DNA from 4 places in the Kocuria sp. MNB10 genome. Region 4 is predicted to be linked to each of the others. Evidence: riboswitches for the same ligand, from Rfam matches in the RefSeq annotation. Region 4 holds a riboswitch; each other region holds the start of a gene.
What was found. Region 4 has a riboswitch for S-adenosylmethionine ahead of ACW9PK_RS07080 (ABC transporter ATP-binding protein). Riboswitches for the same ligand answer to the same signal wherever they lie in the genome.
Positions count from the first base shown of each region.

Region 1 (7,491 bases), 1.2 Mb from region 4:
TCATCGTGCTGCTCATCTACGGCGCCATCGTCGGCCGCCGTCGCTGAATCCCACGCGGGTCCTGAGCGGACCCTCCCGACAAGGGCGTAACCTCCGGGTGGCGCCCTTGTTGCGTGCCCGGGATGACCATCATGGGCGTCGCACACGCGATACTGGGCAGATGAACTCGTCGCCCGTCATGACCCCCGACTTCGACCGCGCCACCCGGCAGGCCCCCCGCCGCCTCGTGATCCTCGGATCCACGGGATCCATCGGGACGCAGGCCCTCGACGTCGTGTCCCAGGCCGCGGGGCTGCGCCGGCCCGTCTCGGATGCCACCCACGAGCCCTTCGAGGTCGTGGCGCTCGCCGCGGGCGCGGGTCACCTCGAGCTGCTCGCCCAGCAGGCCGTGGCGTACGGGGTCCGAGCAGTGGGCACGAGCGGTACGGCGGACGACGCCGCCCGGTTGCGTGAGCTGATCGCGGACCGGGCGCGTGCGTCGTCGTCGTCGGCGGCACCCGAGGTCCTGCACGGGCCGGACGCCGCCGCGCGGATCGCGCAGTGGGAGGGTGCGGACCTCGTGCTGAACGGAATCACCGGGAGCATCGGGCTCGCGCCCACCCTGGCGGCGCTGGGAGCGGGTCGGCGGGTGGCGCTCGCGAACAAGGAATCGCTGATCGCGGGCGGTCCGCTCGTCCTGCGCGCCGCGGCGGACACGGGCCTCGAGGACGCGCTGATCCCCGTGGACTCCGAACACTCGGCGATCGCCCAGGCCCTGCGCTCCGGGACGGCCTCCGAGGTGCGCCGGCTCGTGCTCACGGCGTCCGGCGGACCGTTCCGCGGCATGACGCGCGAGCAGCTCACGCGCGTGACACCCGAACAGGCCCTGCAGCACCCCACGTGGGACATGGGGGTCATGGTCACCACGAACTCCGCGACCATGGTCAACAAGGCACTGGAGGTGCTCGAGGCGAGCCTACTGTTCGACGTCCCCCTGGACCGGATCGACGTCACGGTGCATCCGCAATCGGTCGTGCACTCCATGGTGGAGTTCGTGGACGGATCCACCCTGGCGCAGGCGTCCCCGCCGGACATGCGCCTGCCCATCGCGCTCGGAATCGGCTGGCCCCACCGCGTGACCGGTGCCGCCGCGGGGTGCGACTGGACCCGGGCCGCACAGTGGACGTTCGAACCGCTCGATTCGCAGGTGTTCCCCGCCGTGGAGCTCATGAAGCACGCGGGTTCGCGCGGCGGGACGTGGCCCGCGGTGTTCAACGCCGCCAACGAGCAGGCCGTGCACGCGTTCCACCGCGGGGCGCTCGGCTTCACGCAGATCGTGGACATGGTCGAGCGTGTGCTGGAGGATCACGACGGCGTCACGCGGCCCACCCTTGAGGACGTCCTGGGGGCGGAGGAGTGGGCCCGGGCCCGCGCGGACGAACGTATCGCCGGGATGGCATAGGGCCCTTCCGGCGGTCGTCGGCCCATGGCAGGGCCATGCTAGAATTCCGGGTGGATGACGAGATCCGGCGCGTAGCTCTGGCTGGCCGGACGGCAACCCTCTCCCGTAGCGGGGTGCCCCAGATGACCATCCGGTCGCGGTTGCAACAGATCACGGCAAGTGCGGTTCCCCGGAAATCAGCACGTACCCGTCCCTGTGCCCTCATCCAGGGGGGACTGTTCGCCCCGCGAGTCCCCGTCACAGACCCCTGGAAAGGCATGATCATGCGAACCAAGCGTTTGATTCCCGTCGTGTTGGCCACCACCCTGGGCCTCACCCTCACCGCGTGCGGCGGCGGCTCCGACAACTCGGACCCGGCCGCGGACGGCAAGATCACCGTCGGGATCGTGGGCTCGACCCCTGTGCAGGAAGCGTTGAAGCAGGTCGCCGCGGACAACGACATCACGGTCGAGTACGTGGACTTCAGTGACTACAGCCAGCCGAACCCCGCTCTGAAGAGCGGTGACATCGACATGAACTGGTTCCAGCACATCGCGTACCTCGCCGATTACAACAACAACGCCGGGGACACCATCACTCCCGTGGGCTCCACGTCCATCTTCCCGCTGGGGCTGTACTCCAAGAGCGTGAAATCCGTGGGTGACTTCAAGCAGGGTGACGAGATCGCCGTGCCGAACGACTCGATCAACCTGTCCCGCGCCCTGAACCTCTTGCACCAGCAGGGTCTCGTGGAGTTCACCAAGGACACGATCGCCCCCACCGAGCAGGACATCGACACCGCCAAGTCCAAGGTCACGGTCCGCCCGGTCTCCGCCGAGCAGACCGTGCTGTCCATGGACTCCGTGGCCGCCTCCGTGGTCAACAACGACTTCCTGGACCGCGCGAACATCGATCCCAAGTCCGCGCTGGCTCAGGACGATCCCACCGCGGACAGTGCCAAGGTGTACGACAACCTCTTCGCCGCGACCGAGGCGAACGCGGACAACGAGACCCTGAAGAAGGTCGCGAGCTTCTACTACGACGACAAGGTCCAGGACGCGGAGAAGACCGAGACCAAGGGCACCGCGGTGCCCACCAAGGTGGACCAGCAGGAGCTCAAGGACTTGCTGGCCCGCTACTCGCAGGACCTCAAGGAGCAGACCAAGTGAGCCCGTCCGCCACGGCGGACACCCTGGTCAGTTTCCGGGACGTGAGCAAGGTCTTCGTCACGGGGTCCAAACGCCGCCCGCGCACCGTGACCGCGGTGGACTCCGTGGACCTGGACATCCGCCGCGGTGAGATCTTCGCGGTGATCGGCTACTCGGGGGCGGGCAAGTCCACCCTCGTGCGGCTGATCAACGGCCTGGAACCCATTTCGTCCGGGACGCTCGAGGTCGCCGGTAACCGTGTGGACGGGCGCAGCGAATCCCAGCTGGCGCCCATCCGCCGCAAGATCGGGATGATCTTCCAGCAGTTCAACCTGTTCACGTCACGCACAGTGGCGGGCAACATCGATTACCCGCTCAAGCGTGCCGGGTGGAAGCCCGAGGAACGCAAGGCGCGGGTCGCGGAACTGTTGGAGTTCGTGGGCTTGACCGAGCGCGCCGGGAACTACCCCGAGCAGCTCTCGGGTGGTCAGAAGCAGCGCGTGGGGATCGCCCGCGCGCTCGCGAGCAATCCCGAACTGCTGCTCGCGGACGAGTCCACCTCGGCGTTGGACCCGGAGACCACCCAGGAGGTCCTGGGTCTGCTCAAGCGCGTCAACCGTGAGCTGGGGATCACCATCGTACTGATCACCCACGAGATGGACGTGGTGCGGGCCACCGCGGACCGCGTGGCCGTGATGGACAGCGGTCGTGTGGTGGAGACCGGGACCACCGCGGAGGTCTTCGCCCACCCGCGGGCGCAGACCACGCGCAAGTTCGTCTCCTCGGTCATGCGCACCGTGCCGCGCGCGGACGAGATCGAGAAGCTGCGCCGGGAACACCCCGGGCGGCTCGTGCTGGTGGACGTCACCGACCAGAACCGGATCGGGGACGTGCTCTCGGACGCCGCCCGTGACGGTGTCAGCTTCAACATCGCCTTCGGGGGGATCTCCATCCTGCAATCACAGTCCTTCGGAACGCTCACGCTGTCCCTGACCGGTTCGGACGAGTCCGTGGACCGCGCCGTCGAGAGTCTGCGCGCCGTCACCACGGTGCGGGAGGTGAGTGAGTGATGGAGTGGTCTGCTCTGGGCCCGCAGTTGCTGGACGCAACCGGGCAGACGCTGTATATGGTCTCCGTGACCCTCGTGCTGGCCGGGCTCATCGGCCTGGCCGTGGGCATGGGGCTCTACGTGACCCGGCGGGGCAGCATCCTGGAGAACGGTCCACTGTTCACCGCGCTGAACCTCCTGGTGAACTTCGTGCGTCCCATCCCGTTCATCATCCTGCTGGCCGCCCTGGGTCAGGTCACGGAATCGGTCGTGGGCACGCGCCTGGGCCCCAACGCCGCGATCTTCACCATGACCATCGGCGCTACGTTCGCGGTGGCCCGCATCGTGGAGCAGAACCTCATGACGGTGGATCCCGGGGTGATCGAGGCCGCGCGGTCCATGGGGGTCTCGCGCTGGAAGATCATCACCACGGTGATCCTGCCGGAGGCGCTCGGCCCGCTCGTGCTGGGGTACACGTTCCTGGTCATCGGCATCACGGACATGTCCGCGATGGCCGGTGCGATCGGCGCCGGTGGTCTGGGTGACTTCGCGTTGCGCCTGGGCTATCAGCGCTTCAACGACCAGGTCACGTGGGCCGCGGTGATCGTGATCATCATCCTGGTCCAGCTCGTGCAGTTCTTCGGCAACTGGCTCGCGCGCAGGATCATGCGCCGCTGACGCTCACGCGCCCCGTACCATGGCGACGCCGCCCCCGGAACATTCCGGGGGCGGCGTCGTGTTCGGCGCATCACGTGCGGCTGTAGCACGTGGGAGGAGTGGGGCACAATGGACAGTGCAACATCGCGGGGCGCGCGTCACGGGCCCCGGACGCCACTTCCTTGGGAGGCAATTCGTGACCTCGGTCAATCTCGGTATGCCCGCCGCGCCCCAACCGGTGCTCTCGCCCCGGCGCAAGACCCGCCAGATCCAGGTGGGTTCGGTGGGTGTGGGGTCGGAGCACCCGATCAGCGTCCAGTCGATGACCACGACCCCCACCACGGACATCAACGCCACGCTGCAGCAGATCGCCGAGCTCAACGCCGCCGGTTGCGACATCGTGCGTGTGGCGTGCCCGTCCCAGGACGACGCCGACGCCCTGCCCATCATCGCCATGAAGTCCCCGATCCCGGTGATCGCGGACATCCACTTCCAGCCCAAGTACGTCTACGCCGCGATCGACGCCGGGTGCGCCGGTGTGCGCGTGAACCCGGGCAACATCCGCAGGTTCGACGACCAGATCGAGGGCATCTCCCGTGCGGCGGAGGCCGCGGGCGTGTCCATCCGGATCGGCGTGAACGCGGGCTCCCTGGACAAGCGCCTGCTGCAGAAGTACGGCAAGGCCACCCCGGAGGCGCTCGTGGAGTCCGCCGTGTGGGAGGCCTCGCTGTTCGAGGAGCACGACTTCCACGACTTCAAGATCTCGGTCAAGCACAACGACCCCGTGACCATGGTGCGCGCCTACCAGTTGCTTGCCGAGCGCGGGGACTGGCCGCTGCACCTGGGTGTCACTGAGGCCGGCCCGGCCCTGCAGGGCACCGTCAAGTCCGCGACCGCCTTCGGCATCCTGCTCGGTCAGGGCATCGGGGACACCATCCGCGTGTCCCTGTCCGCGCCTCCGGTCGAAGAGGTCAAGGTGGGCAATCAGATCCTGCAGTCGCTTGGGCTGCGCCCGCGCAAGCTCGAGATCGTCTCGTGCCCCTCGTGCGGGCGCGCGCAGGTGGACGTCTACAAGCTCGCCGAGGAGGTCAACGAGGGCCTGGCACACCTGACCGTGCCGCTGCGCGTGGCCGTGATGGGCTGCGTCGTCAACGGCCCGGGGGAAGCCCGCGAAGCGGACCTGGGCGTGGCCTCGGGCAACGGTAAGGGCCAGATCTTCGTGCGCGGTGAGGTCATCAAGACCGTTCCCGAGGACCAGATCGTGGAGACCCTGCTCGCCCAGGCCAATGAGATGGCCGAGAGCATGGAATTGGACGAGAACGGCCAGCCGGTCGAGGGCGCGCCGGTTGTGACCGCCGGGTGATCCTGCGCCGCGCCCCGCGGGTGCTCTCACCCGCCGCCGTGAACCAGTCGGCACTGGACCGCCTGCTGGCGCGGCACGCGGTGTCCGGGGTGTTCGTCGCGGCGCACGTGGCCCGGATCCGGGCCGCCCGCGGTCGGCGGCAGCCGCCCGTGATCGGTGTTGTGGACTCCTCCGGTGAGCTCGTGGGCGCGTGCTGGGCGGGAACCAACGTGGTCCCCGTGGTGCTCGACCAGACCGGGACGGACCTCGTCGCGGACGTCCTGGCCCGCGGCGGCCCCCGCTTCGCCTCGTTCTTCGGTCCCGCCGATCCCGTGCTCGGACTGTGGGAACGATTGCGGGACACGTGGCCCGAACCCTTCGACGTCCGTCCCGTGCAACCGCTGCTCGTGATGGACCGTGATCCCGCACCCGAGTTGTTCACGGGGCCCGCCCGCGATGTGCGATGGGCGCAGGACGAGGACTTCCCTCGCGTGCTGCCCGCGGCCGCGGCCATGTTCACCGAGGAAGTGGGGTACTCCCCCTTCACCACCGGGGCGGAGGGTTACCGCCAGCGAGTGCGCTCCCTCGTGCGCGATCGCAGGACCGCGGTGCTCACCGACGAGCACGGTACCGTGATCTTCAAGGCGGACATCGGGTCACTGCACGGGTCCGTGTGCCAGATCCAGGGCGTGTGGGTGGACCCCAAGCACCGGGGGAGGGGACTGGCCGTGCCGTGTATGGCCGCGACCGTGGCGCTCGCCCGGCAGTACGTCCCGACCGTGAGCCTCTACGTGAACTCGTTCAACGCACCCGCCCTGGCCACATACCGCCGAGTGGGTTTCCGGCGGCACGGGGATTTCGCCACGGTCCTCCTGTGAGCCCCCGGGCCCGGCGTGCGCCGGTGCCGCGCAGCGATAGACTCGCGGGGATACCCGCCGCTTCGATCGTTCCCTTCACGGGTGGATAGGATCCCTTCATGCCCCTTCGCCTGAGTTCCTTGTTCCTGCGCACGCTGCGCGAAGACCCCGTGGACGCAGACGTGGACAGCCACAAGCTCCTGGTGCGCGCCGGGTACATCCGCCGCGCGGCGCCCGGGATCTACACGTGGTTGCCCCTGGGGCTGAACGTCCTGGGGAAGGTCGAGCGGATCGTGCGCGAGGAGATGAACGCGATCGGCGCCCAGGAGGTGCACTTCCCGGCGCTGTTGCCGCGCGAACCCTACGAGGCCACCAACCGCTGGACCGAGTACGGTGAGAACCTCTTCCGGCTGCAGGACCGCAAGGGCGCGGACTACCTGCTCGCGCCCACGCACGAGGAGATGTTCACGCTGCTCGTGAAGGATCTTTACTCGTCCTACAAGGACCTCCCGGTCTCGCTGTACCAGATCCAGACCAAGTACCGGGACGAAGCCCGCCCCCGCGCGGGTCTGCTGCGCGGGCGGGAGTTCATCATGAAGGACTCCTACTCGTTCGACATCGACGACGCGGGGTTGGACGAGTCCTACGCCAAGCACCGCGCGGCGTACGTGCGGATCTTCGAACGCCTCGGCCTGCCGGTCGTGGCCGTGTCCGCGACCTCGGGGGCCATGGGCGGATCCCGGTCCGAGGAGTTCATGCACCCCTCGTCCGTGGGTGAGGACACCTTCGTGCGCTCGGCTGGAGGCTACGCCGCGAACGTGGAGGCCGTGACGACGGTGGTCCCGGAGCCGATCGACTACGCGGACGCTCCTGCGGCCCAAGTGCACCGCACCCCCGCGAGCCCCACGATCGAGACGCTTGTGGAGCGCTCCAACGAGTTGCACCCCCGCGAAGGCGAGCCGTGGACCGCCGCGGACACGCTCAAGAACGTCGTGCTGTCCGTCTCGTTGCCCGGTGGT
Region 1 covers NZ_CM133411.1:362,055-369,545, reverse strand. Annotated here, with positions in the region: gene ACW9PK_RS01625 (GlsB/YeaQ/YmgE family stress response membrane protein) at 1-47, shown strand, start outside; gene dxr (1-deoxy-D-xylulose-5-phosphate reductoisomerase) at 179-1,441, shown strand; SAM riboswitch class IV at 1,495-1,609, shown strand; gene ACW9PK_RS01615 (MetQ/NlpA family ABC transporter substrate-binding protein) at 1,705-2,589, shown strand; gene ACW9PK_RS01610 (methionine ABC transporter ATP-binding protein) at 2,586-3,638, shown strand; gene ACW9PK_RS01605 (methionine ABC transporter permease) at 3,638-4,294, shown strand; gene ispG (flavodoxin-dependent (E)-4-hydroxy-3-methylbut-2-enyl-diphosphate synthase) at 4,470-5,636, shown strand; gene ACW9PK_RS01595 (GNAT family N-acetyltransferase) at 5,675-6,493, shown strand; gene ACW9PK_RS01590 (proline--tRNA ligase) at 6,592-7,491, shown strand, end outside.
Region 1: it holds a riboswitch for S-adenosylmethionine, as region 4 does, so the genes downstream of both, ACW9PK_RS01615 (MetQ/NlpA family ABC transporter substrate-binding protein) here and ACW9PK_RS07080 (ABC transporter ATP-binding protein) in region 4, are expected to answer to the same signal.

Region 2 (7,491 bases), 610 kb from region 4:
TCGTGTGGGCCAGGGCGAGCTGGGCGTCCTCGCCGGCATCGCCGTAGCCCACGGTCACGAGGATCGCGGGGCGCTGTTGCTCGTTCGAAAGTTGGGTGTAGGCGCTCTCGAGGGCGGCCACGAGTTCGGTGCGTTCCACGCTCCACCCGTCCGCGGCGAGGGCCGGCTCGTCGAGTTGCACCCATTCGACGCCGGCCTCAGCCAGGGCTCGCAGGATCGCGGCGTATTCGGCCACGACGTCGTCGAGGCGCTGCAGGGGGTGACTTGCGACGGCATCGGTGGTCTCGGGGCGTGAGAGCAAGAGCAGGCTCACGGGGCCCACGAGGACCGGGCGGGTGGTGATCCCGGTGGTCCCGAGGGTGGTCCGGTAGCGGGACACGAGGCTCTCGGGGTTCGCACGCAACGGGGTGTCCGGGCCGATCTCGGGTACGTAGTAGTGGTAGTTGGTGTCGAACCACTTGGTCATCTCGAGCGGCTCCAACCGATCGGTGCCGCGGGACAACGCCGTGATCAGCTCGATCCCGCGGGGCGTGTCCGGGGCGGCGGGCTCGTAGCCGTCCGCGATGAACCGCGCGGGAACCGCGCCTAGCGCCAGGGACGTGTCCAGGACGTGGTCCACCGCGAACCCCTCGGACGGCACCGCGTGATCCGTGGTGAGGCCGAGTTCGGACAATCGCGTGGCGGTGCGCTCACGCAACCGGGCGAGGGTGTCCAGCACGGTGGTGGCGGGGTGCTGTTGCGGGTCCTTCCAATAGGACTCGAGTGCGCGCTTGAGCTCGCGGTCGGGGCCGATGCGGGGGTAGCCCAGGATCGTGGCGGCGGGGAACGGGACGGGCTGGGTGCTCATGGGAACTCCTCGGAGCTGGTGTGGGGTATGGCGGTTAGGGGGTGTGATGAGCCGCGGCAACGGGTGTGCTCCGGCGCGGCGGGGTAAGGGGAACGTCAGCGTGGGTGGTGCCGCTACGAACGGTTTTCGGCCTGCCCGGATGTGGCGGTCGAAGCCAACACGATCGGTTCACGGGTCGGTCGGGGCTGGTGCGGAGGTCAGGCCGCGGGGCTGCGGCCTCGGTATTCGCGTGCGGCATCCCGGACCCGCAGGTGCTCCAGGATGGTCAGCGCCGCCTCGGGGCGGTTGAACGTGTACAGGTGGAAACCGGCGCAGCCCAGATCCATGAGGTCGTCGATCAGGGACAGGGTGGCCGCGACCCCTCGGTGGCGCAGTTCCTCGGGAGTGTCGGCGCGCAGGAACCGGGTGAGGCGTTCCGGGACCCGGACCCCGGTGATCTCGGTCATGCGCTGCAACCTTTGAGGGTTGCTCAGCGGCATGAGCCCGGCGACCACGGGGATGTGGATGCCCTCCGAGCGCGCGCGTTCCAGGAACGTGGCGTAGTCCTCGGGTTCGTAGAGCACCTGCGTGATCGCGTAGTCCGCGCCGGCCTCCTGCTTGTCCCACAGGGACGCGAGATCCGCCTCGAAGTCGCGGCCTCGCGCGGGGGACGGGTAGCACGCCACCGACACGGACAGCGGTCGCTGACCCGGGCGGAACCCGGTGCCGAAGCGACGTCGTTCGACGTCCCGGATCAGCTCCACCAGTTGGGAGGCCCGGCCCAGGCCACCCGCTGGGGTCCGCCATTCCCCGGTACCCAGGGGCGGGTCGCCGCGCAGCGCGAGGAGGTCGCGAACGCCGTCGTCCAGCAACTGGTCCACGGCGCGCTCGAGACCCGCGCGGTCCGTGCCACCGCACGTGAAGTGCGCCATGACCGGGGTCTTGGTCGTGCGGCGCAGGTGGCGCAGCGCCTCGCGGGAGACGCCGTGATGGCCGGCGTGACCGTGGGTGACCGAGAAGAAATCCGGCCCGGCCTGGGCCATGGCGTCGATGTTGCGCCACACAGTGTCCGGGTCCGCGGTGGGCCGCGGCGGGAACACTTCGAACGAGACAAGCGTGGAGCGGCGCGGGCGCCGGACCAGCCAGGACGTCCCCGTGGGCGGGCCAGTCACGGGCGCGGGTTCTGACGCTGCGAGGGGTGCGGGCATATAAAAAATCCTCCGGCGTTAGGACGCCGGAGGATGAGCTCCGAGCGCCGTACTTGCCGACCACGCGGTTGCGCGGCGGCCGGATCCTCATCTGGGGCACCCCACTACAGCTGGAGGGTTGCCGCCCGGTTAGCCAGAGCTTCGCACCGGGACTCATGATCCTTTGTTACGAGCGAGCGTAGCACAGCCTCGTGACGAGGCCCACGAACGATGACGGAACCGCCGGCCTCCCGCCGCGCTCGTCTTCCCAAGCGGGCTGAATGGACCGCACGGGGGCACCTGGGCCCTGCCGTGGTCATCCTGCCCCACGACGTGCAGGACATGAAGATGCCCGAGTTGGGACCCGAGAACTGGGTCTCGCGCTCGATAGCCGCGGCGCCGGCCGCGGGCGGGTCCGCGTCCTCGCAGGCACCCGCTCCGACGACGACGCCGTCCCCCTTGCGCAGCGCGACCGCCAACCCCGGTCGTCACGAACCCTGAGTTCGGGCCGCCGTGCATCCGGCGGCTCGCCGGTGCACCCGCGTGACCAAAGCGCGGCGAAAAACAGGGACGCCCACCCGGTCAACCGACCGGGTGGGCGCGCCTTGGCGTGTCATCAGCAACTCAGCATGGGTGCCAGACCTTTCCTCCCGGTTCGTAGCACCGGGGGCCGGTGTAACCGGGATAACCGCCATCACTCTCGGGAGCCGGGGGCACGTGGGGTGCCGCCGGCAGCTGCGGGGCAGCAGGTACCCGGGGCGCGGCCGGTAGCTGAGGTGCCGCGGGCTGCGCGGGGGCGGGGTTGTAGTTGTAGTTCGGTTGCGGAGCGGGATTGGGTTGGGGTGCCGGATCGCCCACGGCGACCTCGTCCTCCACGACCGCGGGAGGCGCCTCGAGCGTCGGCGTGGGAGTGGGCGTGGAGGACGAGGTGGGACTCGGCGTCGCGCTCGGGCTCGCGGTGCTCGGAGTTGTGGTGCCGGGGGATGCGGATTCCCCCGGCGGCGCGCAGTCCTGCTTCGGGTCGAAGAAACCGACCTGCATGGCCTGGGCGACGTTGTACGCGCTGTCCATCTCTCGCCGGTACGTGCTGTTGGCGCCCACGGTCATGGGCGTTGCCAGGCCCGCCTTGACGAGTGCCTGGTTGACGTTCAACCCGTCGTCGTCGCGGGTCACTCGGGCGAGGGTGCGGCCGTAGCGGTCCGTGCGTTCCACGTCGTAGTCCAGGTGGATCGTGGATCCCTTGGGCAGTAGGTCCTCAAGCTTGGCCGTGGCCTCGTCCGCGAGGCACTCGCCGGGCTGACCGTCCCGCGCGACCTCCGGGGTATTGATGTTCAGCAGCCGCACCCGCGTGGACTTCCCCGCGATCGTGGCGTCCAGGGTGTCCCCGTCCACCACGCGTTCCACTGTGGCCACTGAGTCGTCCGGGGTGGTGCGCAGTGCGGCATGGTGTAGACAAGACGCATGGCCACCATCGATGAGCTTCCCGGTGAGATTGTCGCGGACCTGCGCGTGAGCGATGCCCGTCCCCTGAGCGGCGGGGACACCGCCCGCGCCTACTGGCTCGAGACCCCGGACGGGCCCCTGTTCGCCAAGACCATGCCGGGTGCCCCGGCGGGTGTGTTGGCGTTGGAGGCGGCGGGACTCGAGGCGCTGCGCGCCGTCGCCCCCGCCGAGGTGCGGGTGCCCAGGGTGCATCACGTGGGCGATGAGGCCCTGGTGCTCGAGTGGATCGACGAGGGTCCCGGACGGCAGGACCGTGCCACGGAACGCAGCATGGGTGCTGGTCTCGCGGCCATCCACCGCGCGCGAGCCCCGCACGTCGGGTGGCTCTCGGCGGAGCTGCCGGAACGCATCGGCTCGTTCCCGGTGGATCTCACGCCCACGGACGACTGGGCCGACTTCCTGTTACACCGCCGCATCGAGCCGTTGCTGCGCGCGGCGATCGACGCGGGACACCTGGACCCCGCGGCGTCGGACCTGCTGGCGCGCTTGGCGCCGCGAGCGGACGAACTCGCGGGCCCTCCCGAACCCCCGAGCCTGCTGCACGGTGACCTGTGGGCAGGCAACCGCGTGGTGGATCGCAACGGGACGAACTGGCTCATCGATCCGTCCTCGTTCTACGGACACCGCGAGTACGACCTGGCCATGATGCAGCTCTTCGGCGGTTTCGGGCGGGAATGCTTCGCGGCGTACGACGACGCCTACCCCCTCGCGGACGGCTGGCACGACCGGGTGCCGTGGTACCAGTTGCCGCCGCTGCTGGTGCATGCGATCAGGTTCGACGGTGGTTACGGCGGGGCGGTCCTACGGGCCCTGCGCAGTCTGATGTGACACTACGGGGCGCGTCCATCACCCGCTGAGGACAGGGCGTTCTCGGCCGATGACTGCTACAAGGCAGGTGCGGACAACGTTTTCCACCCGCGTGACATGGTTGGACACGTCCCCCGCACGTGCAGCATGATGTTTACTAGATTGTCTAGTTATCCACAACGCGAGGGACGCGATGGAGAGCAGTGCAACGTGGTACGGGCCGGTGAGCCCGCAGTCGCGTGCGCTGCGCCGGGTGGTCGTGCTCAACGCGGAGATCGCGTACGAGATCCGCCGCATCTTGGGGCTCAAGGGAACCGATTACGCGGCCATGGTCATGCTCATAGTCCATTCCATGGGGCCCACGGAACTGGCTCACGCGCTGCACATCACGACGGCCTCCGCGACCGCGGTGGTGGACCGACTGGTGCGCGCGGGTCACGTGGTCCGGGAGCCCGTGGAGGGGGATCGACGCCGGATGACTGTGCGCGCGGTGACCTCGTCCAGGGAGCGGACCCGGGAGCACGTCGTGCCGGTAATCGGGATGGTCGAGGACGAGCTCGACGCCCTGGACGAGCCCGGGCGTGAGGCCGTCCTCCGGTTCCTGAGAGGTACCGAGTCCCGTCTGGAGGAGTACTTGGAAGACTTGCGCGGGCGCGCGGACCAGGCGTCCCAGGACGATCCCGGGGCGGGTGGGTCATGACCGAACGCGTACGCACCGCCCGGTCCCGTGAATCCCACCGAGCGGCTCCCGGGATCCCGTCCGTTACCGATCCTGGGGCCTCCCCGAGTGTCGCCCCCGCCGACGACGCCGCCTGGCGCCGTTTCCGCACCGCCGTGGGGGAAGAGCTGGACGCGTTCTTCGCGGCCCCCGCGAATCGAGTTCCCACGAGCCCGGGTTTCGGGGTGCTGTGGGAGCGGGTGCGCGAGCACATGGTGGGCGGCAAGCTCATCCGGCCGCGACTGACGTGGATCGCGTGGTCCTCCTTCGCCGGGGGCGCGGGGGATGGATCGAGCGCGCCTGACCCGCTCGTCGCGCCGGACGCCGGGGATGCCGAGGAGACGCCGGGTGTGCGCGATGCGGCCGGAGACGGGAACCACACGGCGGGCGACCGGGAGACAGAGGTGCCGGACCCCGAGTGCGTGCGCCTGGCGGCGTCGTTCGAGATGCTGCACGCGGCCCTGCTGGTCCACGACGACGTGGTGGACCGCGACTGGCTGCGCCGGGGCATGCCCACGGTGGGAGAGCTGTTCCGCCGTGACGCGGCCCGCGCCGGCGCACCCGAGCACGAAGCGGAACACGCGGGGGCCTCGGCGGCGATCCTCGCGGGGGACCTGTTGTTGGCGGGGGCACTGCGGCTCGCGACCACGTGCGCATCGGACCTCGCGCGGTGTCGCGCCGTGGCGGACGTGGTGTTCGACGCCGTGACCGCCTCCGCGGCCGGGGAGCTGGATGACGTGCTGTTGTCCCTGCATCGCTTCGGCGCCGAGCACCCCGGGGTGCAGGACATCCTGGACATGGAGCGGCTCAAGACCGCCACGTATTCGTTCGAGGCCCCGCTGCGGGCCGGCGCACTGCTCGCGGGTGCTCCCGCGGACGTCGCGGAGCGGCTGGCCCAGGCCGGCGCCATGCTGGGCGTGGGGTACCAGGTGGTGGACGACGTCCTGGGGACGTTCGGTGACCCGGGACTGACCGGCAAATCGGTGGACGCGGATCTACGTTCGGGCAAGGCCACCGTGCTCACCGCCCACGGGATGGGGGTACCCACGGTCCGCCGGGTCCTCAGGGACCTCGCGGCGGAACGCACCACGGTGCATCACGCGCGGGAAGCGCTCACGGCCTCCGGCGCCAAGGACGTGGCCGTGGAACTGGCCACGGATCTCGTGGACCGCGCCCGGACCACCCTGGACGAACTGCCCCTGCCCGCGGCGCAGCGCGATCAGCTCGTCGCGCTGTGCCACCACGTCCTGAACAGACACTCGTAGTGAGGACCCCCATGCCGGATTCGGACGCGCCGCCCCTCTCGTCGCTTCGCCTGTATACCGCCACGGCCCTCGCGGCCTCCGGGTCGGTCATCGGCCGGTACTCTACCTCCTTCTCGCTGGCGTGCCGCACTCTGCCGCCCGCCGTGCGCCGGGACATCGCGGGGATCTACGCGCTTGTACGCGTCGCGGATGAGGTCGTGGACGGCACCGCGGGCGCCGCGGGCCTCGAAGCCGCCCGCGTGCGCACCGCCCTGGACGGGTACGAAGCGGCTGTGAACTCGGCCCTGGCCACGGGATTCGCCACGGACCTGGTGATCCACGGCTTCGCGGACGTCGCCCGCCGTCACGGTTTCGGGCGGGAGCTGACCGAACCGTTCTTCGCGTCCATGCGCGCCGACCTGGACGTGGCCGAGCACGACGGCGCGTCGCTCGAGTCGTACATCTACGGTTCCGCGGAGGTCGTGGGACTCATGTGCCTCGAGGTGTTCATGGACATGCCCGGCACACGGGCGGACACCCCTGAGCAGCGGGACATGCTGCGGGCCACGGCCCGGCGGCTGGGAGCGGCCTTCCAGAAGGTGAATTTCCTGCGTGACCTCGGGGCGGACCACGACCAGCTCGGTCGCACGTATTTCCCGGGCGCGGACCCCGCCCACTTGGACGAGACCCAGAAGGCGCAGCTGCTCGCGGACCTCAATGCGGATCTCGACGCCGCGATGCCCGGGATCCTGGCCCTGGACCGGCGCGCTCGCCGGGCAGTCCTGATTGCGCACGGACTGTTCGCGGAACTGTCCCGGCGGATCGAACGCGTCCCCGCGCGGGAACTGACCAGACAACGCATCAGCGTGCCCACCGCGGTGAAACTGCGGATCGCGGCGCGCTCCCTCTCGGATTCGGTGGTGACACGATGACACGGACGGTGGTGATCGGCGGCGGTTTCGCGGGCCTGGCCACGGCGGGGCTGCTCGCCCAGGACGGGCACCGCGTGACCCTTCTGGAACAACAGGACATCCTGGGTGGGCGCTCCGGGCGGTGGTCCGCGGAGGGCTTCTCGTTCGACACCGGCCCCAGCTGGTACCTCATGCCGGAGGTCATCGACCGGTGGTTCCGGCTCATGGGCTCCAGCGCCGCAGCAGAACTGGACCTGCGCACCCTGAGCCCGGGCTACCGCACGTTCTTCGAGGA
Region 2 covers NZ_CM133411.1:968,647-976,137, reverse strand. Annotated here, with positions in the region: gene metE (5-methyltetrahydropteroyltriglutamate--homocysteine S-methyltransferase) at 1-847, opposite strand, end outside; gene ACW9PK_RS04315 (methylenetetrahydrofolate reductase) at 1,045-1,998, opposite strand; SAM riboswitch class IV at 2,079-2,195, opposite strand; gene ACW9PK_RS04310 (hypothetical protein) at 2,245-2,514, shown strand; gene ACW9PK_RS04305 (thermonuclease family protein) at 2,638-3,426, opposite strand; gene ACW9PK_RS04300 (fructosamine kinase family protein) at 3,475-4,344, shown strand; gene ACW9PK_RS04295 (MarR family winged helix-turn-helix transcriptional regulator) at 4,517-5,023, shown strand; gene ACW9PK_RS04290 (polyprenyl synthetase family protein) at 5,020-6,306, shown strand; gene ACW9PK_RS04285 (phytoene/squalene synthase family protein) at 6,318-7,217, shown strand; gene crtI (phytoene desaturase family protein) at 7,214-7,491, shown strand, end outside.
Region 2: it holds a riboswitch for S-adenosylmethionine, as region 4 does, so the genes downstream of both, ACW9PK_RS04315 (methylenetetrahydrofolate reductase) here and ACW9PK_RS07080 (ABC transporter ATP-binding protein) in region 4, are expected to answer to the same signal.

Region 3 (7,491 bases), 1.2 Mb from region 4:
GCTCGTCCGCGTTCTCGTTAATCCGGTCCACCCATTTGAGCAAGAGCCGCCCCCGGCGTTGGGGGTTGAGCGCGGACCATACGGGGAACGCCTCCTGGGCCGAGATGACGGCGCGCTCGACCTCGTCCGCGGTGGCCAGGGGCACCTGCGCCGCGACCGTGCCCCGCACGGGGTTGTAGACGTCCCCGAATCGCCCGGACTCCCCCGGGACGCGTGTGCCTGCGATGAAATGTGGGATCTGGGTCATGGTCGTCTCCTCGCGGCGCTCCAGTGTGACGTGCGTCTCACGAAAAATCTAACGACAAACCATTACACGTGCAATCAATCGTGGGGCGACGGATTCCCGACCACACCACGCAGAATCGCGCCTCAGGAAAGGCGGCGTGAACCCCACGGGAGTGTGACGACCACGAGGCCCACGAGGGTGGCCAGCGTGCCCGCGACCGTGACGGGGGTGACCACGGTGGCCGCGGTGGGCACGGCGACGTCGAGCACGAGCGCCCCAAGCAGCATGCCCGTCACGAGCCCCAGGCTGGTCTGCAGCACACCCACGTGCCGGGCCAGCACCGCCCCGGCGGCCACGAACACGATGCCCAGGATCCCGCCCGTGTAGAGCCACCACTCGTGGGGCCACTGCACGGGTCCGGGGCGCGTGAGCCAGCGGGCCACACCGGCCACGACCACGAGTGCCACGGTCCCGGCCGCGAAGTTCGTGAGCGTGGATGTGAGGGGCGTCCCTGTGGCCGCGGCAATGTGAGCGTTCCACGCCGTCTGCACCGTGTTGAGCACACCCGCCAGAACCGGCAACGCCACCGCGCCCACGAGCGCCGGGGTGGACATGTGCAGGGAACCCGCCGAGAACCGCGGCACCATGGCCACGGCCACGGCGGCCAGGATCAGGACGGTACCGAGCACCCTGTAGCGGCTCAGCGGTTGCATCCCGCCGGGGCCGATCCCCCACCGGTCCACGAGCATCCCGCCCAGGGACTGGCCCACCACGAGACCCAGGATGAACACGGACACGCCCAGCAGCGCCGTCGTGAGCGTCTGCGCGATCACGAGGTACGCGCCGAAGACCCCGGCCAGGAAGTACCACCAGCGGATCCGCCGCGTGCGCAGCACGCCCGGCAACCGCGCCGCGCCGCGCCGGCCCGCAGGCAGTAGGACGGAGCCCACGAGCAACACTGCGAACCCGATCCCGAAGCTCACGAGCGCGGCGAGGTACGGGTCCCCCATGGCGCGGCCCAGCGCGCCGTTGAACCGCGACTGGACGGCCAGGCACGACCCCGCCAGGATACTCAGCACGACCCCCGTGAGCAGGACGAGCGGGCTCCGGGCGGGCGCGTGTGGAGTGGGGGCGCGACGGCGGACGGGGGTGGAAGAGGTCACCGATGAAGACTACTCCCGAGCCTGCGAGGATGGACCCATGCATCACGACGACTACGAAGAACTCCCGATCCGTGACGAGATGATCCGATTGGGCCAAGCGCTCAAGCTCGCGAACCTCGCGGAGGACGGCCAACACGCCAAGCACTTGGTGTCAGAGGGGCAGGTCACGGTGAACGGCGCGGTGGAACTGCGCCGCGGCGCGCAACTGCACGCCGGAGACGTGATCGCGGTGGTCGGGGCGGAGCTGCCGCCCGTGCGCATCGTGACGGGCTGACGCCCTACGAGGTCGCGTCCACGGCGGCCTGGAGATACTCCTTAATGTGCGCGAGTTCCTCCGGGCAGACCCCGTGACCGATGCCCCGGTACTGGATCTTGGTCAGCTCGGTGTGGTCGTTGGCCCACTCGGCGGTGCCGTCTACGAGCACCGAGGTGATCACGGGGTCCTCCGGGTCCCGGCCCCAGAACATGCGCAGCGGCTCGGCGCGCAGTCGATCGTCCCGGAAGAAATCAGCTTGGGCGTCGTCGGGCGCCACGGGGATCACGAACCCGGACATCCCCACGACGGCGTCCACGAGCTCGGGGACGTGACGCGCCACGGTCGTGGCCATGGCCATGCCCTGGGAGAACCCCAGTAGGAAGACGTGCGTGTGCTGCTGGGACTCTTCGCGCAACCACTCGATCACGGCCTCGGCCGCGGCGACCACGGCGTCCGTGGTGAACGCGAGATCTGCGGCCAACGGGAACCATTGGAAACCCATACCCGCGCGCTGCGGTGCGCGCACGGACGCGTACGTGTAGCCCTGCGGTAGCGCGAAGCTCAGGGCCATGAGGTCTTCCTCGTACGAACCGTAGCCGTGGAACATGACCACCAAGGGTGTTCCGGCGCGGTCCTGCGGTTCGTTGTTCCAGATCACGTGGGGAGCTTGCTGCATGGTTCCATCCTGACATGCCCACCCGGCGCTGCCCGCGGGCCTGAGTCGTTCAGGCGGGTGTGTTAGAAACCTGGTATGGATAAGAGCACGCACTCCCGAGCCCCCTCCGACCCGAAGCACCCTTGGCACCGCATGGTCTCGATCGGCGATTCTTTCACGGAGGGCGTCGGCGATCCCGACGACGCCGTCCCCGGCGGTGTGCGCGGTTGGGCCGATCGCGTGGCCGAGGAGCTCGCGCGCCACACCGACGACTTCGCGTACGCCAACCTCGCGATCCGCGGTCGGCTCTTCCAGGGCATCGTGGACGAACAGCTGGAACCGGCCATCGAACTGCGCCCGGACCTCGTGACCATCAGCGCGGGCGGCAACGACATGCTGCGACCCGGTGCGGATCCGGACGACATCGCGGTGCGGCTCGACGCCGTGATCGAGAAACTCGCCGCCACGGGTGCCACGGTCACGATGTTCGACGGCCCGGACATCGGCAACACCCCCGTGCTGCGCGGCATCCGCGGGCGCGTGGCGATCTTCAACGAGAACGTGCGCGTGGTGGCCGCCCGGCACGACGCCGTGATGGTGGACCTCTGGGGACTGCAGCAACTGGGGGAACCTGCCATGTGGGCACCGGACCGGTTGCACTTCTCGCCCCTGGGCCACCAGCTCATCGCGTGCGAGGTCCTGGACTCCCTGGGGGTCGAGCACGACCTGGTTCCCGGTGAACTCGGGGACCGCCCCGCGCGCACGTGGCGCGAGGCGCGTCGAGAGGACCTCGTGTGGGCCGGGAAGTACCTGGTCCCGTGGGTCGGCCGCCGGATCCGGCGTCGCAGCTCGGGGGACAACATCACCGCCAAGCGCCCTTCGTTCGGGCGCACCACGATCCCCGGTGCGGGCGAGGGCATCCCTGTCGAGGACCGGGAGGCCTGAGCCGGCCCGGGGCCGGGTCACCCAGTCCCGCCAGTCAGGGCCGCGCCCACTGAAGCCGACCCGTTCCCACCGGGTCTCACCGCTGAAGCCGACCCGTCAGGGCTCCCTGCTCAGTCCCGCAGCACGGTCTCCCGCAGCAACATGCCCACCTGCGGAGTTTCGATCAGGAACCCGTCGTGCCCGCTCGGGGACGTGATCGTGTGCAGCTCCTGCTCCCCCGGCAGCGCAGCCACGAGTTCGGCGGATTCCGAGGGGAAGAACAACCGATCGGAGTCCACCGCGGCCACGAGCCACTCGCACCGCGTGCGGGCGAGGACGTCCCGTAGCTCGCCGCGGCCCCGAGCGACGTCGTGCGACATCAAGGTCTCGTTGACACTCAGGTACGAGTTCGCGTCGAAGCGGCCCGCGAGTTTGGACGCCTGGTGGTCCAGGTAGCTCTCCACCTGGTACCGACCGCGGTCCGCGACGTGGGTGGCCTCGGGGTCCTCACGGGGTTGGGGTTCGCGGCCGAAGCGCGTTTCCAGCTCGTGCGCGCTGCGATAGGTGATGTGCGCGATCCGCCGCGCGAGCCCCAGACCCGCCTCCGGGTACTCGCCCGCGTAGTAGTCGCCGCCCCGGAAGTTCGGGTCCTGGCGGATCGCGAGCGACTGTGCCTGTCCCCACGCGAGCTGCTCGGCACCCACGCGCGCGTTGGCCGCGATCACGGCGCACGCGGCCACCCGATCCGGGTGGGACACGGCCCACTCGAGGGCGCGAGCTCCGCCCATGGACCCGCCGATCACGAGCCGCCACCGGGAGACTCCGAGCGCCCGAGCGAGCAGGGCCTCCGCGGTCACCGAGTCCCGCACGGTCACGCGCGGGAAACGCGAGCCCCACGGGACGCCGTCCGGTGCGGGGCTCGCGGGTCCCGTGCTGCCGTAGCACCCACCCAGGATGTTGGCGCACACCACGAAGTAGCGGTCCGTGTCGATCGCGGCACCCGGGCCCACGAGTCCGTCCCACCAACCGTCCGCCGCGGCGGCCGCGCCCTCGGGAGCGCTCGCGGCGTCCTCATGCCCCGCACCACCGCGCGCCACGTGCGTGTCACCCGTGAGCGCGTGCTCGATCAGCACCGCGTTGGAACCGTCCGCCGCGAGCTCGCCCCACGTCTCGTACGCGAGGTGCACGTCCGGCAGCCGGAACCGGGACTCGAGCACGAGCTCGCCGAGTTCGGCCCGCCGTACGACGCCGTCGCACCGCGTGCGCGGCCCGTTGCCCACGACCGTCATGGTCAGTTCCCCGTGTCCTCCGCCGACGACGCCGCGTCGCCGGCAGCGTCGCCGCGCGCACCCACCGCGGCGAATCCGGACTCGAGGTCCGCGAGGATGTCGTCGATGCCCTCGACACCCACGGACAGCCGCACGAATCCCGGTTCCACGCCGGCCGCGAGCTGCTCCTCGTCCTTGAGCTGGGCGTGCGTCGTGGAGGCGGGGTGAATCACGAGCGAGCGCACGTCACCGATGTTCGCCACGTTGGAGTGCAGGCTCAGGGCGTCCACGAACGCGACACCGGCGTCCCGACCGCCGTCGAGCACGAAGCCGAGCACCGACCCGGCGCCGTTGGGCGCGTACTTCAGGGCGCGGTCGTGCCAGCGCGAGGACTCGAGACCGGCGTAGGACACCGAGCGCACCTCGGGGCGGGCCTCGAGCCACTCGGCGACCTTCTGCGCGTTGGCCACGTGACGTTCCATGCGCAACGACAGCGTCTCGATGCCCTGCTCGATCAAGAACGCGTTGAACGGAGAGATCGAGGTCCCCAGATCGCGCAGCAACTGCACGCGCGCTTTGAGGATGTACGAGAGGTTGACGCCGAAGGCCCCGTCGGCACCGAGATCACGGGCGTAGACGAGTCCGTTGTACGTCTCGTCCGGTTGGTTGAAACCGGGGAAGCGCTCGGGGTCCCGCGAGTAGTCGAACGCTCCGGAGTCCACGATGAACCCGCCGATCGCCGTGCCGTGGCCGCCCAGGAACTTGGTGGCCGAGTGCAGCACGATGTCCGCGCCCCACTCGATGGGCCGCACCAGGTAGGGCGTGGCGATCGTGTTGTCCACGATGAGCGGGACACCCGCCTCGTGGGCGATCCCGGCGATCGTCTCGATGTCGAACACGTCGTTGCGGGGGTTCGGGATGGATTCACCGAAGAACGCCACGGTGTTCTCGCGCACCGCGTCCCGCCACTGCGCGGGATTGTCCGGGTCCGAGACGAACGTGGTCTCCACACCCATGCGCGGCAGCGTGTGCTTGAGCAGGTTGTACGACCCGCCGTACAGGGACGGGCTGGCCACCACGTGGGTCCCGGCGCCGCCCAGGTTAAGGATCGCGAGCGTGGCCGCGGCCTGCCCGGAGGAGACCATCAGGGCCCCCACGCCGCCCTCGAGGGACGCGACCCGGTTCTCCACGACCTCCGTGGTGGGGTTGGTCAGGCGCGAGTAGATGGGCCCCATCTCCTCGAGCGCGAACCGGGCCGCCGCCGTGCGGGCGTCCGGGAACACGAAGGACGTGGTCTGGTGGATCGGCAGGGCGCGCGACCCGGTCACAGGGTCGGGGTTCTGGCCCGCGTGGATCTGTCGGGTTTCGAACGACCAGCCCTGGGGATTGTCGGGGGTGGGAGCGGTGCTCATGGCCGTACTCCTTCTCGGAGGGATCAGGGGTCCGGTGGCGATCCGCACGGTGCCCGTGCTGTGACCGGGCACCAACGACCCGCGCTTGCCGCATGACGTCGGTCGACGCCACGGCCAGGTCCTCACCCAGGGCACCCCACCGCGGAAGGGAGGGTTGCCGGTCAGCTAGCTGGGGCTTCGCGCTGACTCTCGTGACCTATTACCTCATTGTCCGAACCCGGCGGGGCGGGAGTCAAGCCGGGGACGCTGCGAGCGGGCTCGGGGTCAGTGGCCGCTCGTTCCTGCTGTTCCATCTCCCGGGTGTGCAGTTCCCGGTCCTTCATCTCACGTGGATGGACGTAGAACAGACCCGTGAGCACCGCGATCACGAACACCGCGAGCATCACGAAGAACAACGGCCGCACGCCGGTCAGGTAGATGACGGGGATGGCCAGCACCGTGACCAACCCGCCCCCGAAGAACGGTTCGAACACCAGCTGTTTGTAACCGAACGCCTCGAACACCGGGTCTTGGCCTCCGGGTCCACCACGCGCATGAGGATCAGCCCGGTGGCGGTCACCCCCATGGACGGGTGGTAGTCACCGATACCGCGCGCGAGCCAGTAGCGACCGATGATGTGGGGTGCCAACCACAAGAAAATGGCCACGTTGAACGCGATGCCGACCACCGCCAGGATGGTGAACGCCGCCAGCCACGGCCGCGATGGACATGTGCAGGGAGAACGGTTCCACGGAGGACGGGCAGCTGGTCATGGTGCCAGCGGAGTAGTACTCGTCGCTGCGGAACAGGCTCTGGACCCAACCCACCTTGACGCGCACGAACTTCCCCAGGAGCAGGGCGACTCGGAGGATCAGGAGTGTGAAACCGACGGCATTTGCGGACACGGGAACCACCTCGTAGTGATCGGGATCGATATCGGTCTCAGGTCACATATCGAGGGCTCGGTCGGAGACTCCCCGGCTGATGCTGCGGACTCCAGCCTCTGAGATGCGCGTCTCGTTGACCTGGACCAACACAGTCCCCGCCCGGATCAGCCGTCCCGATGTCAGGTCTCGGGAGGTGCGGAGAGCCGGCCCTGCCCACCGGACCGGGCGGCGCAGGTCACACACTCGCCGGGCTCGCGCTCGATTTGGTGGCCCGTGTGGCCGGTGCCACCATGGCGTCATGAACTTGGATCACGTTTCCTTCGCGGCTCAGCCCGACGGCCTCGAGGCCACCACCGAACGCATCGCGAACCGGTTGGGGATCGAACCGGTCAAGGGCGGTGTGCACCCCCGTTTCGGCACCCGGAACATGATCCTGCCGCTCACCGACCACCAGTACGTGGAGGTCGTCACGGTGCTCGAGCACCCCGCCGCGGAGAAGGCGCCGTTCGGTCAGGCCGTCCGTGCCCGTTCCGATGCCGGCGGCGGCTGGCTCGGCTGGGTCGTAGAGGTCCCCGACCTCGCGCCCTTCGAGGCCAAGCTGGGCCGCCCCTCCGTGCCCGGTGGCCGGTTGTTCCCCGACGGTCGGCAGCTCGAATGGCATCAGATCGGCGTGAAGGGTTTGATCTCCGACCCGCAGTTGCCGTTCATGGTGCACTTCGAT
Region 3 covers NZ_CM133411.1:409,851-417,341, forward strand. Annotated here, with positions in the region: gene ACW9PK_RS01815 (CoA-acylating methylmalonate-semialdehyde dehydrogenase) at 1-247, opposite strand, end outside; gene ACW9PK_RS01820 (DMT family transporter) at 370-1,389, opposite strand; gene ACW9PK_RS01825 (RNA-binding S4 domain-containing protein) at 1,427-1,663, shown strand; gene ACW9PK_RS01830 (alpha/beta hydrolase) at 1,668-2,321, opposite strand; gene ACW9PK_RS01835 (SGNH/GDSL hydrolase family protein) at 2,397-3,245, shown strand; gene metX (homoserine O-acetyltransferase MetX) at 3,356-4,513, opposite strand; gene ACW9PK_RS01845 (bifunctional o-acetylhomoserine/o-acetylserine sulfhydrylase) at 4,516-5,904, opposite strand; SAM riboswitch class IV at 5,981-6,101, opposite strand; gene ACW9PK_RS01850 (hypothetical protein) at 6,066-6,377, opposite strand; gene ACW9PK_RS01855 (VOC family protein) at 7,069-7,491, shown strand, end outside.
Region 3: it holds a riboswitch for S-adenosylmethionine, as region 4 does, so the genes downstream of both, ACW9PK_RS01845 (bifunctional o-acetylhomoserine/o-acetylserine sulfhydrylase) here and ACW9PK_RS07080 (ABC transporter ATP-binding protein) in region 4, are expected to answer to the same signal.

Region 4 (7,491 bases):
GACATCGTCTCCGTGATCGGTTCCTCCAACATGGACGAGCGTTCCTTCGCGCTGGACCTTGAGGTCTCCGTCCTGATCGTGGACGAGTCGTTCCGCACCCGGATGGAGGACGTCGTGGGGCAGTTCCGCGCCAACTCCACCCTCTTGGACCTGGACGCCTGGGAGAAACGCTCGCTGGGGCGCAAGTTCGTGGAGAACGTCTGCCGCCTTACTTCCGGCCTGCTCTGACGCGCCCCGGACGACGACGCCGCGGGGCCGGGTGCGGCGTCGTCCGTCCCCTCGGTGCCGCCCACCCGGGGCGGGCGCGAGCGTCCGTTCCTCGCCCGGGTGCGCGAACGCCGTCGCCGCCCGCAGAGATCGGGGTGGCGACGGCGTCGTCGTGCACGGTGGGAACGGGGCCCGGTGCGGATCAGCCCGCTACGAGCACCGCGCGGCCGTTGAACGTGCGGTTGCGCAGGCCGTCCAGCGCGGAGTTGACCTCCTGTGCGGTGAGCGGGAGCTCCGTGATGGGCGGCTTGGGCAGATCCGTGTCCTGGGCGAGCTTCACGAGCTCCTTGAGCTCGGGCAGACTGCCCACGAAGTTGCCGCGAATGTTCAGCAGGTTGAACGCGGTGAGCGCGGTGGGGAACTGGTACTGGCCCCCGAACAGGCCCACGCTGACCAGGGTCCCGCCGTTGGCCATGGCGAAGAGCGCGGCGTTGGAGGTGTCCCCGTTGTTGACGAGGTCGATGGCCGCGGCAATCTTCTGCCCGCCGGCCCGGACGATGTCGCCCACGAGGTCCTCGCCGCCCACGACCACCGTGGCGGACGCGCCCACCGCCTGGGCGTTCTTCAGCGCGGCCTCGCTCATGTCCACGGCCACGATGTTCTCGTGACCCAGGGCCTTGAGCACCGCAATGGTCATCAGCCCTACACCGCCCGCGCCGATCACGGCCACGGGCTTATCCGCGGGCAGTGGCATGATCTTCTTGACCGCTGAGTAGGAGGTCAGGCCGGAGCAGGCGAGCGTGGCGCCGAAGGACGGGTCGATGTCGCCCAGCGACACCAGGTAGCGCTCGTCCGGCACGTGGACCTCCTCTGCGTAGCCGCCGCGGCGCTGCACCGAGAGGTTGCGCTTCTTCCCGCTGCAGTAGTTCTCGCGGTCCTCCGAACAGGCCTGGCACTCGCCGCAACCGATCCACGGGAACACGATGTACTTGGTGTCCCCGGGCGTCACCGTGGCGTCCGGTCCCGCGGCCACGACCTCCCCCACGATCTCGTGCCCGAGCACCACGGGGTACTGCGCGCCCGCCGCGGTCAGTTCGTAGCGCCCGGCGCTGCCGAGGTCGAAGTACCCGTCCTGGCAGTGCACGTCCGAGTGGCAGACCCCCGAATTGGTCACGCGGATCATGACCGCGGAGCCTTCCAGTTCGGGCCGTTCCACCTCGAGTTCCTGGGCTGCTCCGCCCGGCTCCGTGTGCGCGAAAACCTTCATGGCCACTCCTTCGTTGCGTGTGTGTAAGTCGCCTTATCAGGTGAGCTGTGTCACTACTCTAGGCCGCTACGCCGAGTTGTCCACGGGTCCGTGCCCGTCGCATCGGGGGACGACGACGCCGCTCACGCGCCCCGGTCTCAGGCGCGGGGTTCTGGAGCCGACTTTTGCGCGGCCCGCCGAGCGGCACGGTTGGCCGGCCCCACGGCGGACACCAGCACCGCGACCTGCAGCAGTACACCCACCAGCCCGGCGACGATGCCCCATTCGGGCCACCCCAGAACGAGCAACACGATCGCCGCCACCACGGCACACACGGCCACGGGAACGGACCACCGCACCCTCGGAAGGGCCGCGGCGTGACCCGCGGACCACGCGGCGTCGGACGCGCGCGTGTGCCGGGTCCGGAGGCCCACGGCCCCGTTGCGATCGAGCGAGCCGGCGGCCGCTGCCCTGACGGTCACCACTGTCACGACGCACACCAGGACCGTGCTGAACGACAGCATGATCACTCCGAGCAGGTCCTCGTCCACGGTTCCCTCCGGGTCACGGGCATTTCCTCCACCCTACGACCGTCACGGATCCGGGCACTGCGGATCCGGTGACGTCATCCGCGAACGCCTCCACGGCAAGGTGCTCCGCCGCAGGGCAGAACCCAGTGGGGAATCCTGGTCGTCGTCAGCTGACACAAGGTCATGACGGGGTCGCTCTCTTCCCCATCGCCAGGGATGGGGCGGTCACGGTGACCGGGGTCGACGACGCCGCCCTGCCGGACCTGCGGGACCGGGTGCGAGCGGCGTCGTCGTTGGAGGGAGGTGTCAGCCCACCAGCTCGCGGGACGGCGTGTCCGCGACGGAGGGCTCGCCCACGAACGCGCCGCGGTACTTCGCAGCGGGATGGGTGTCCTTGACCCGGGGACGGCCCTCGCCGTAGAGGGACTCGCGCAGGGTGGTGCCCTCGTACTCGGTGCGGTAGCGCCCGCGCTTCTGCAACTCGGGGACCACGTACTCCACGAAGTCCTCGAAGGAACCGGGGCTCACATGGTAGGCCAGGTTGATGCCGTCCAGGCCGCCCTCGTCCACCCAGGTTTCGAGCTGATCCGCGACGGTCTGCGCGGAGCCCACGAGGACCGCACCCATCCCACCCAGGGCGCAGTGCTTGGCGATCTCCTCGCGCGTCCACTGCTTGTCCTTGGACTGCAGCGTGAACGGGGTCAGGAAGGACTGGATGGAGTCGGTCTTGATGTAGTTCAAGGCCTCGTCCTCGTCGAACTGGGACAGGTCCACGCCGGACCACCCACCGATGATCGCCTGGGAGGCCTCCAGGTCCACGTATTGCAAGTAATCGCGGTACTTCTCCTGGGCCTGCTCGTCCGTGTCCGCGACGACCACGGAGAGCATCGCGTAGATCTTGACGTCGTCACGGCTGCGGCCCTCGGCCTGAGCCCGGTCGCGGATCTTGTCAGTCACGAAACGCGTGAGGTCCGGGCGCAACCCGCCGATGAACACGGCTTCCGCGTGCTTACCCGCGAACGCCTGCCCGCGCGAGGACGCGCCGGCCTGGAAGATCAGCGGTGTGCGCTGCGGGGACGGTGCCGTGAGCCCCGCTCCGGGAACCGTGAAGTGCTCCCCGCTGTGCCGGATGGGATGGACCTTGGTGGGATCCGCGTAGACACCCGTCTCACGGTTCTGAACCACAGCGTCCTCCTCCCACGAGCCCTCCCAAAGCTTGTAGCACACGTCCAGGAACTCCTCCGCGATCTCGTAACGCGTATCGTGCTCAATCTGGCGCGGCAGGCCCTGGTTCTCCGCAGCGGACGGAAGGTAGGAGGTCACCACGTTGAATCCCACGCGGCCCTTGGTGAGGTGATCCAGTGTGGCGTACTTGCGGGCCAGGGTGTAGGGCTGCTCGTAGGTCACCGCGCTCGTCACGCCGAAGCCCAGGTGCTCGGTCACGGCGGCCATGGCCGAGACCTGCATGAACGGGTCGTTGACCGGGAACTGGGCCCCGTCACGCACGGCCGGAGCCGCGGAGTTCTTGTAGATGTCGTAGATGCCCACCACGTCCGCAAGGAACAGGGCGTCGAACTTGCCCCGCTCCAGCAGCTTGGCCAGCCCCGTCCAGTACTCGATGGTGTTGTACTCGGTGGCCCGGGACCGCGGGTGACGCCACAACCCGAAGCTCTGGTGATCCACGCAGGTCATGTCGAACGCGTTGACGGAAATCCGTTTGCTCATCTCGGTCAGCCCCTCAGCAGGAACACGACCCGCGCCCCGTGCACCACCTACGGCGGCCTACCTTGCGGGTCCAGCGCGCTTGTGTGGCGCCGTACTTGCCGCATGCGGTGTGTCATGCGGCCCGATCCTCACCTGGGGCACCCCGCTACGGGAGAGGGTTGCCGTCCGACAAGCCAGGGCTAAACGTCGGCACTCGTGATCGTTGTGGCATCGATCCTAACGGGGATCCCCGGTCCTCGGAAACACCTCGGGTTACGGCACGTCACGACGGCGCCCCGGCGCGTCACACGATTTGCACCCGCGGGCTCCCGGCCCGTTCAATGGTGTGGTTCCCATCCGGAGCGGCTGAGAGACCTGGCTCGTTGACGTCGCAGCAACCAGCCCCACGCGGGCAAGGTGCTAATGCCAGGAACGATGGAGTTGATGAATTGAGCCATATCCTCACGCGCCCGGAATCTGCCGTCGACGCCGCTGCGGTCACCTTCGACCGGGTCGGCAAGTCCTTCCCCGCACACCACGGAGCGCATGTCCACGACGTCCTGAGGGACGTGACCTTCACGGTGCGTCCGGGCGAGATCGTCTCCGTCCTGGGCCCCTCGGGGTGCGGCAAGTCCACCCTGCTACGCGCCGTGGCCGGGCTCGGCACGGCGAGCGAGGGCGAAGTCCGGATCGACGACTCGGTGGTGCGCGAGATCGACCCGCGCTGCGCCGTCGGCTTCCAGGAACCGCGGTTGCTGCCGTGGCGCAGCGTGGCGCGCAACGTGGCACTGGGTCTGCCCCACGGGACTCCCGCCCGGGAAGGGAAGCGGCGGGTGGCGCAGCTGTTGGAGCTCGTCGGCCTGTCCCACCACGCGAATCACCGTCCCTCGGAGATCTCCGGGGGCATGGCACAGCGCGCATCCCTCGCCCGGGCCCTGGCACGGAACCCGCGGGTCCTGCTGTTGGACGAGCCCTTCGGGGCCCTGGACGCCCTGACCCGGATCAGGATGCAGGATCTGCTGCTGGACGTGCACCGCGCCGATCCCACGACCGTGCTCATGGTCACCCACGACGTCGAGGAAGCCCTGGTGCTCTCCGATCACGTGGTGGTGCTCGCGCGGGAAACGGCCACGGGCCCCGCGACCATCGCCGAGATCATCTCCCCCGAGCTGGCCCGCCCGCGCTCCCGCGAGGACAGTGAGATCACCGCGCTGCGCGCCCACCTGTTGGCCTTGCTCGGCGTGGAGCGCTGAGCGCATGGCGCAGTTGTCCCGACGCCGCGCCCTGCAGGCACTCGGCCTGTCCGCGCTGGCGCTGCCCCTGAGCGGATGCGTCATGGAGGGCGAAGGTCCGGGCCGCGGTGTGGCCGGCGGTTCCGCGCACGAGATCTACCTGGACTATGCGACCTACAACCCGCTGTCCCTGATCATCAAGGCCAAGGGCTGGCTCGAGAAGGTCGCCGAGGCCCACGGTCAGACCGTGACGTGGGTGTACTCGGCCGGTTCCAACAAGGCCAACGAGTCGCTACGCGCCGGGGTCGTGGACGTGGGCTCCACGGCAGGTTCCGCCGCACTGCTCGCGCGTGCCAACCGCTCGCCGATCAGGACGATCGACCTGTTCTCACAGCCCGAGTGGTCCGCGCTCGTGCGCACCCCGGACTCCCCCGTGCGCACCGTGGCGGATCTCGCGGGCACGTCCGTGGCCGCGACGAAGGGCACGGATCCGTACTTCTTCCTCCTACAGTCCCTCGGCGCGGCGGGCATGAGCGCCCAGGACGTCACCGTGGTGAACCTGCAGCACGCGGACGGGCGCACCGCGCTGGACACCGGTCAGGTGGCCGCATGGTCCGGACTGGACCCCGTGATGGCCGCCGCGGAGAAGGCGGGGGACGTGCTGTTCCACCGGCAGTTGGAGTTCAACACGTACGGGTTCCTCAACGCGCGGGAGGTGTTCCTGCAGCTGAACCCCACGGGTGCGCAGGACGTGGTGAACACGTACGCCTACGCGCGGCAGTGGGCGCTGCAGCACCCGGAGGAGGGGATCGCGATCCTCGCGGAAGGCGCGAGCATCGATCGCGACACCGCCCGGCGGGTCTGGCAGCGCACCCACCTGGACATCGACCCCGTTCCGGGCCCCGAACAGCTCGCGGTGCTCGAGCGGGTCGGGCCCATCCTGGTGGAATCCGGGGACGTCTCCTCGCAGCAGGACGTGGACGAGGCGCTCGCGAACATCGTGGAGCAGCACTACGCACAACACGCCGATGCGGCCGCCGTGGCCCAGGTGATCGAAGGGAAGCAGTCCTCATGAGCACTCACGACACCTCCTCCGCCGCACCGCGGTCCTCGGACGGCGCGTCCCGCGAAGCACCGGGCGGCACGTCCTCCGAAGCAGCTGGCGTCACTGCGGTGGCCACACTGTCCGACGACGACGGACGCCACGGGGCGGGCGTGGTGGCGCCCGGCGACGTCGCACCCCCATCAGACACCCCTGCCGCGGCGGATTCCCGCACGCGTCCCAGCGCGCTGCGCAATCCTTGGGCCCTGGGGCTGATCGGGATCGTCCTGCCCGTGCTGCTGGTGCTCGTGTGGCACACCCTCTCCACGAACGGGACCTTCTCCCCCGTGCAGTTGCCGCGCCCGTCCGCGGTGCTCGCCGCGGGATGGGAGCTGCTGCGCAGCGGTGACCTGTGGTTGCACGTGGGGATCTCCACGCAGCGCGTGATCGTGGGCTTCCTGATCGGCAGTGGGCTCGGGCTGTTGCTCGGCGCGTTGCTGGGGCTCTCCCCGTGGGCGCGGGCCATCGGCTCGCCCACGATCGGCGCGCTGCGCGCCGTGCCGTCCCTGGCGTGGGTGCCGCTGCTATTGCTGTGGATCGGGATCGGGGAGAACTCCAAGGTGACCCTGGTGGCAATCGGCGCCTTCTTCCCGGTGTACACCACGGTGTCCGCCGCGCTGCGCCACGTGGACCGGCACCTGATCGAAGCCGCACGGTCCTTCGGGCTGCGCGGGGTCAAACTCTTCACCACCGTGCAGTTGCCCGCGGTGCTGCCCTCCGTGATCTCCGGGCTGCGTCTGGCCCTGGCCCAGGCGTGGTTGTTCCTGGTGGCCGCGGAACTGCTGGGTTCCTCCATGGGCCTGGGGTTCCTGCTCACCGATTCGCAGAACAACGGCCGCACGGACCGGTTGCTGCTCGCGATCCTGTTGCTGGCCGTGCTGGGCAAGCTCACGGACGCCCTGCTCGGCATCTTCGAGTGGTGGACGCAGCGGCGCTGGAGCGTGGCCGGAACCAGGTGACAACCCGCCCGGTTCCCGCCGGCGCCCGCCGTTCCACCGCGGCCCGGTCGTTCCACCGGGGGCCCGGCCGTTGCAGACACCGACCGTTCGGATCGACATCACAGGAGGACTCGTGACCGGTACACACTCGTACTCAGACCCCGCTCACCCCACACCGAACCCGGCGTTGATCTCCGACGACGCCCGGGTGCAGTTCTGGGTCGAGCAGGCCGGGCGGCTGGACTGGGCGCAGCCATGGCACACGGCTCACCGGTTCGAGAAGCCGCAGCGCACGGGTGAGGACCACGACGGCAACCCCACTTACACCGTGCCCGAGATCGCGTGGTTCGAAGGCGGGAAACTCAACGTCTCGTACAACTGCGTGGACCGCCATGTGGCAGCCGGGCGTGGTCAGCACGTGGCCCTGTACTTCGAGGGTGAACCCGGGGACCGCCTGGTCTATACCTACGCGGACCTGCAGCGTGAGGTATCCAGGGCCGCCAACGCCCTGCTCCGACTGGGCGTGGAGAAG
Region 4 covers NZ_CM133411.1:1,576,527-1,584,017, reverse strand. Annotated here, with positions in the region: gene cls (cardiolipin synthase) at 1-228, shown strand, start outside; gene ACW9PK_RS07095 (alcohol dehydrogenase) at 410-1,474, opposite strand; gene ACW9PK_RS07090 (SdpI family protein) at 1,612-2,004, opposite strand; gene ACW9PK_RS07085 (LLM class flavin-dependent oxidoreductase) at 2,290-3,717, opposite strand; SAM riboswitch class IV at 3,795-3,909, opposite strand; SAM riboswitch class I at 4,038-4,129, shown strand; gene ACW9PK_RS07080 (ABC transporter ATP-binding protein) at 4,137-4,940, shown strand; gene ACW9PK_RS07075 (aliphatic sulfonate ABC transporter substrate-binding protein) at 4,945-5,994, shown strand; gene ACW9PK_RS07070 (ABC transporter permease) at 5,991-6,980, shown strand; gene ACW9PK_RS07065 (AMP-binding protein) at 7,093-7,491, shown strand, end outside.